Linked DNA regions of Corallococcus caeni. The protein of the gene in region 1 interacts with the protein of each later gene in a pairwise test. Links are inferred from orthologs where the notes say so. Each region holds a gene or a part of one and is shown in the gene's direction. Other genes may lie near its edges.

Region 1 (3,585 bases):
GGACCGCGACAACGCCTCCGCGCACCTCAACGTGGGCGTGGCGCTGAAGCTGCGCGGGGACCGCGAAGGGGCGCTCGCCGCGTTCGAGACCGCGAAGGCCAAGGACCCCGAGGGCGGCGTGGGCGCGGAGGCCGAACGGCTGGCCGCGAACCTCCGCCCCAAGGCCTGAAAACGGCCTGGAAAACGGCCCTGAAGAAGGCCTGGAAAACGGCCTCCGGTGGGGCTGAAAACGCACCGCCCGGATGTTCCCTCCGGGTGCCCCGGAAAGGCCCTCTCCGACCCCTGGAACCGGGCGGGCGGGCAGCCGTGGCGAATCCCCCCTGTTTCCCTTATTGACTGAGGGAAATCCAGGGGTTACGAACACTCTCCCATCGAACGGAGCCCCCCACGCGCGGGGCCCGTCCGCACCTTCCAGAGCCCATGGCTGACGACACCACCGACACGCCGGCAACGCCCCCCGCGCCTCCTCCGTCGAGCGGCGCCGGAGAGCTCATTCCCATCAACATCGAAGACGAGATGCGCCGCTCGTATCTCGATTACTCGATGTCCGTCATCATCGGCCGCGCGCTGCCGGACGTGCGCGACGGCCTGAAGCCCGTGCACCGTCGCGTCCTCTTCGCGATGAACGACCTGGGCAACCTCCACAACCGCGCCTACAAGAAGAGCGCGCGCGTGGTGGGTGACGTCATCGGTAAGTACCACCCGCACGGCGACTCGTCGGTGTACGACGCCATGGTGCGCCTGGCCCAGGAGTGGAGCCTTCGCTACCTGCTGGTGGACGGCCAGGGCAACTTCGGCTCGGTGGACGGCGACTCGCCGGCGGCCATGCGCTACACGGAAGTGCGCATGGAGCGGCTGGCGGAGGACCTCCTGGGGGACATCGACAAGGAGACCGTCGAGTTCGGCCCCAACTACGACGACTCGCTGGAAGAGCCGCTCGTCCTGCCGGCCAAGTTCCCCAACCTCCTCGTCAACGGCAGCAGCGGCATCGCGGTGGGCATGACCACCAACATCCCGCCGCACAACATGACGGAGGTCGTGTCCGGGACGCTGCACCTCATCGACAACCCGGACTGCACCGTCCTGGACCTGATGGAGTTCATCGAGGGGCCGGACTTCCCCACCGCCGCCATCATCACCGGCCGCGAGGGCATCCGCCGCGCCTACGAGACGGGCCGCGGGTCCATGACCATCCGTGCGCGCACGGAGATTGAAACGAACAAGAAGGGCGACCGTGAGGCCATCATCGTCACGGAGATCCCCTACCAGGTGAACAAGGCCCGGCTCATCGAGAAGATCGCCGAGCTGGTGCGTGAGAAGAAGCTGGAGGGCATCAGCGACATCCGTGACGAGAGCGACCGTCAGGGCATGCGCATCGTCATCGAGCTCAAGCGCGACGCCATCTCCCAGGTGGTGCTCAACAACCTCTTCTCCATGACGCAGATGGAGACGACGTTCGGCGCGGTGATGCTCGCCATCGACGGCGGGCAGCCGCGCACGCTCAACCTGAAGGAGCTGCTGGACCGCTTCGTCGCGCACCGCCGCGACGTGGTGACGCGCCGCACTCGCTACGAGCTGCGCAAGGCGCTGGCGCGCATGCACATCGTGGAAGGCCTGCTCGTCGCGCAGGACCTCATCGACCTGGTGGTCAGCCTCATCCGCGCGTCGCGCGACCCGGACGAGGCCCGCTGGGGCCTGATGAACATCCTGTCGCCGGAGCTGTACACGCGCGAGCGCTTCCAGAACCTGGACCGCATCGACTACGCGAAGGCCAAGGCGCAGATGGAGCTGCTGGTCAGCCGCGCGCGCAACGAGGAGCCGGCCTACGGCGGCCTGGAGCACAAGTACGAGGGCGCGGGCTTCAGCGAGGACCAGGCGCAGAACATCCTGGAGATGCGCCTGCAGCGCCTCACCGGCCTGCAGCGCGAGGAGCTCTTCAAGGAGCTCATCGGGCTGGTGCGCGACATCGCGCGCCTGCGCGACATCCTGGCCAACGAGAAGAGCCTGCTCTCCGTCATCAAGGCGGAGCTGATGGAGATCCGCGAGCGCTACGGCGACAAGCGCCGCACGGAGATCACCGGCGCGGTGGATGACTTCACCAGCGAGGACCTCATCGCGGAAGAGACGATGGTGGTCACGCTGTCGCACACGGGCTACGTGAAGCGCTCGCCCCTGTCGGAGTACCGCGCGCAGAAGCGTGGCGGGCGCGGCAAGACGGGCGCGGGGACGAAGGAGGACGACTTCGTCACCAAGGTGTTCGTGGCCAGCACGCACGCGTACCTCATGCCCATCACCACCAAGGGCAAGCTGTACTCGCTGAAGGTGCACCAGATTCCGCAGGGCAGCCGCACGTCGCGCGGCAAGGCCATCGTGAACCTGGTGCAGTTCGGGGAAGGGGAGCGGCTGGCGCAGGTGCTGGTGACGCGCGACTTCCCGGAGAACCGCTACGTCTTCTTCGTCACGAAGAAGGGCGTGGTGAAGCGCACGGACCTGAGCGCGTTCGAGAGCGTCCGCGCCAGCGGCATCATCGCGCTGGGCATCGACGAGGGCGACGAGCTGGTGGGCGTGATGATCACCGACGGCACCAAGGACATCCTCCTGTCCACGGCCACGGGCATGAGCATCCGCTTCAAGGAAGAGGACGTGCGCTCCATGGGCCGTCAGGCCTACGGCGTGAAGGGCATCACGCTGGAGGACGGCGACGAGGTGGTGGGCGCGGACCTCCTGGACAAGGAGCCGGAGGAGGGCCAGACGCCCGCGGAGCAGGGCAGCGCCATCCTCACGGTGACGGAGAACGGCTACGGCAAGCGCACGCAGGGCGCCGAGTACCGGCAGCAGGGCCGTGGCGGCAAGGGCATCATCGACATCAAGACCACCGAGCGGAACGGCCGCGTGGTGGGCGTGGTGCAGGTGAAGGACAGCGACGAGGTGATGCTCGTCACCAACGGCGGCATGCTCATCCGCATGAAGGTGAAGGAGATCTCCGTCATCGGCCGCAACACGCAGGGCGTGCGCCTCATCGCGCTGGAGAACGGCGAGGAGAAGGTGATGGCCATCTCCAAGCTCCCCGAAGGCGAGGAGTCCGAGGAGGAGACGGAGGCCACGTCGCCCGTGGAGGCGGCCAGCGCCGAGGGTGCGGAGGCGGAGGCTTCCGCGCCGGAGGCTCCGGCGGATGCGTCCGGTCCGGAGGGCTCCGAGGGCTCCGCGGGCACTGAAGGCGAGCCCGGCTCGGAAGGCTGAGTCAGGGCCGTCGGTTGAAGCACGGGAGGGCCGGTGACGGGACGCGCGAGCCGCGCTTCCGGGACCGGCCCTCTTCGTTTGTCGCGGGGCTACTTCTGCGTGAGGTCCTTGGGCACCTTGAGGCCGGCGGTGTTCTCGTCGATCCAGAAGATGTTCATGACCCACCAGCGCTGGCCGTCGTTGAAGAGCTGGATGCTGTTGACGCCCTTGGCGATGAGCGGCCCGTCCTGCGTGCCGCGCGCCTCATAGGTGCTCATCACCTGCACCAGGGCGCCGAAGGCGTGCGTCTGGCGCGCGGTCTCCTTCTCGAAGAAGCCGTGCGTCGCGGTGGCCTCCTGGCCCCAC
Region 2 (3,081 bases), on another replicon or contig:
ATTCCGCGGGCGTGCGGGTGGCCCGTCCCTTCAGCGGCCAGCCGCTCGAATTGCACTGGGGACAGATTGATTCCGTGCGCCGGGTCGGCCGGAGGGGGAGCGTGCTCGGGCTCTTCCTCAAGGAAGAGGGAAGGGTGCTCGTCACCCGACATCTTTTCGCCCGCAAGGCTGTTTATGAAGAGTTGATCGCGGCGCTGGAGGACCGCCTCCCGCCCTCGCGTTTCGACGCCTGATTCATGAATCTTTCCGCAGCCTTGCGCGGGCTCCCGAACCTTGTCCGGGATGCCCGGTGGTGGTAGGCACAGCAGGCACAGCCCTGTCGCAACGGCAGCCTTTCCCAAGGACACGCTTCACATGGAAAAGACCCCCGCTACCGGCGCCGCGCTGGCCGCGCCGCCCGCCGAGTATGGGACGGACAGCATCACCAAGCTCGAAGGGCTGGAGGCCGTCCGCAAGCGCCCTGGCATGTACATCGGCGACACGATGACCTACGGGCTCCACAAGCTCGTCTACGAGGTCGTCGACAACTCGGTGGACGAGGCCCTGGCCGGCCACTGCACGGACATCGAGGTCATCATCCACGTGGACGGCTCGCTCAGCGTCCAGGACAACGGCCGCGGCATCCCCGTGGGCCCGCACCCCGACCCCAAGTTCAAGGGCAAGGACACGCTGGAGGTCGTGCTCACGGAGCTGCACGCCGGCAGCAAGTTCGGCAACGGCGCGTACAAGGTGTCCGGCGGCCTGCACGGCGTGGGCGTCACCTGCGTGAACTTCCTGTCGGAGTGGTTCAAGGTCCGCATCCAGCGCGCCGGCAAGGTCTACGAACAGTCCTACGCGCGCGGCGTGTCCAACGGTTCCCCGCAGGAAGTGGGCACCACGGACAAGGTCGGCACGCTGATCCACTTCAAGCCGGACTCGCAGGTCATGGAGACGGTGGACTTCAACTTCGAGACGCTCAGCCAGCGCCTGCGCGAGCTGGCGTTCCTCAACGCGGGCCTGCACATCACCATCCGCGACGAGCGCACCCAGAAGGAGCACGACTTCAAGTTCGACGGCGGCATCTCCTCCTTCGTGGAGTACCTCAACAAGGCGAAGGAGGCGCTGCACGACAAGCCCGTCTACATCAAGTCGGAGCGCGAGGGCGTGTCGCTCGAAATCGCCATGCAGTGGAACGATGGCTACGACGAGCGCATCTTCACCTTCGCCAACAACATCAACACCCACGAGGGTGGCAGCCACCTGTCCGGCTTCAAGGCCGCGCTCACGCGCACGCTCAACAGCTACGCGGAGAAGGGCGGCCTCTGGAAGGACCTGAAGGAGACGCCCACCGGCGAGGACGCGCGCGAAGGCCTGTCCGCGGTCATCTCCGTGAAGCTCTCCAACCCCCAGTTCGAGGGCCAGACGAAGACGAAGCTGGGCAACAGCGAGGTGAAGGGCCTGGTCGAGCAGATGGTGAATGATCAGCTCGCCACCTTCCTGGAGGAGAACCCGCCGCTCGCGAAGAAGGTCGTGGTGAAGATTGGCGACGCGTGCCGCGCGCGCATCGCCGCGCGCAAGGCCCGTGAGACGGTGCGCCGCAAGGGCGTGCTGGACGGCGGCGGCCTGCCCGGCAAGCTCGCGGACTGCCAGAGCCGCGACCCGCACGAGAGCGAGCTGTACATCGTGGAGGGTGACTCCGCAGGTGGCTCCGCGAAGCAGGGCCGGGACCGGCGCAACCAGGCCATCCTCCCGTTGCGCGGCAAGATTTTGAACGTGGAGAAGGCGCGCTTCGAGAAGATGCTGACCAGCGCCGAGATCGTCACGCTCATCACCGCGCTGGGCACGGGCATCGGGGCGGAGGACTACGACCCGGAGAAGGCGCGCTACCACCGCATCATCCTGATGACGGACGCCGACGTGGACGGCAGCCACATCCGCACGCTGCTGCTCACGTTCTTCTACCGGCAGATGCGCGAGCTCATCGACCGGGGCTACGTCTACATCGCGCAGCCGCCGCTCTACAAAGTCACGCGCAACAAGAAGGACAGCTACGTCAAGGACGAGCGCGCGCTCAACGAGTACCTGCTGCGCATCGCCGCGGAGCACTGCCGGGTGAAGACGCCCGCGGGTGAGCTGGGCGGCGCGGACTTCAAGGCGCTCCTGGAGAAGGTCATCACCTACGAGGAGCGGCTGGAGAAGCAGGCCAAGCGCCGCGACGCGCGCATCGTGGACGCGCTGGTGCAGGCCACCAACCTGCGCGCGGACCTGCTGGCGGACGAGGCCGCGGTGGAGGCGGAGCTCGCCACCATGCGCGACTACTGCCAGCGGCGCATGCCGGAGGTGGTGGGCCGGCTGTCCACGCGGCTGGAGCAGGACGCGGAGCACGCGTCCAAGAAGCTGGTGGTGACGACGGACGTGAACGGCTCCATGCGCGAGTCCGTGTTCGACCACGCCTACCTGTCCTCGCCGGAGTACCTGGAGCTCGTCGCCCTGCGCGAGGTGTTCCACTCGCTGGGCAAGGCGCCCTATCGCGTGCAGGTGGACGCGGGCGAGGTCACGGCGTTCTCCGTGCAGGAGGTGCTGGCCGCGGTCCGCAAGGACGCGCAGAAGGGCCTGGGCCTGCAGCGCTACAAGGGTCTGGGGGAGATGAACCCGGAGCAGCTCTGGGAGACCACCATGAACCCCACCACGCGCACGCTGCTCCAGGTGCGGGTGGAGGACGCGGTGGAGAGCGACGACATCTTCTCGCTGCTCATGGGCGAGGCGGTGGAGCCCCGCCGCGAGTTCATCGAGCGCAACGCGCTGGACGTGCAGAACCTGGACATCTGAGGTCCACCGCACGTCCTGCCTGAAGCATCACGCCGGGCCCCGGGTACAAAGACCCGTGGGCCCGGTGCCGTTTCTCGGCTCCGCGCCCACGCGCCCTTCCCATCCTTTTCGAGCCGGGCCGCGGATGCAGCACGGCGGCCCCCATGAGCCCTTACGGAAGGAACCTGGCAACCAGTGACCAGCGCGAGGACGCCCCCGCGCGCATGTTGAGGATGGCGGTGATGCCGATGACGCCCGCCATGGCGGCGATGTTCGCGATGCCGCCCGCGTCCA

What was found. The genes of interacting proteins can lie anywhere in the genome.
Region 2: the proteins of gyrA (region 1) and gyrB interact in binary tests that used the Escherichia coli proteins (3 or more experiments, as listed by UniProt). The link is inferred for Corallococcus caeni from one-to-one orthologs.

What each region holds. Positions count from the first base shown.
Region 1 is NZ_BTTW01000005.1:496,928-500,512, reverse strand. What follows is about bases 110-3,440. They hold gyrA (DNA gyrase subunit A), read left to right. Parts: upstream 110-420; coding sequence 421-3,240; downstream 3,241-3,440. Other genes in these bases: AABA78_RS23340 (nuclear transport factor 2 family protein), read right to left, coding at 3,330-3,440; AABA78_RS23350 (tetratricopeptide repeat protein), read left to right, coding at 110-169. In the rest of the region: more of AABA78_RS23350, read left to right, coding at 1-109; more of AABA78_RS23340, read right to left, coding at 3,441-3,585. UniProt on the Escherichia coli protein: A type II topoisomerase that negatively supercoils closed circular double-stranded (ds) DNA in an ATP-dependent manner to maintain chromosomes in an underwound state.
Region 2 is NZ_BTTW01000002.1:177,849-180,929, forward strand. It holds gyrB (DNA topoisomerase (ATP-hydrolyzing) subunit B), read left to right. Parts: upstream 1-354; coding sequence 355-2,808; downstream 2,809-3,081. Other genes in the region: AABA78_RS08765 (hypothetical protein), read left to right, coding at 1-233; AABA78_RS08775 (hypothetical protein), read right to left, coding at 2,960-3,081. UniProt on the Escherichia coli protein: DNA gyrase negatively supercoils closed circular double-stranded DNA in an ATP-dependent manner to maintain chromosomes in an underwound state.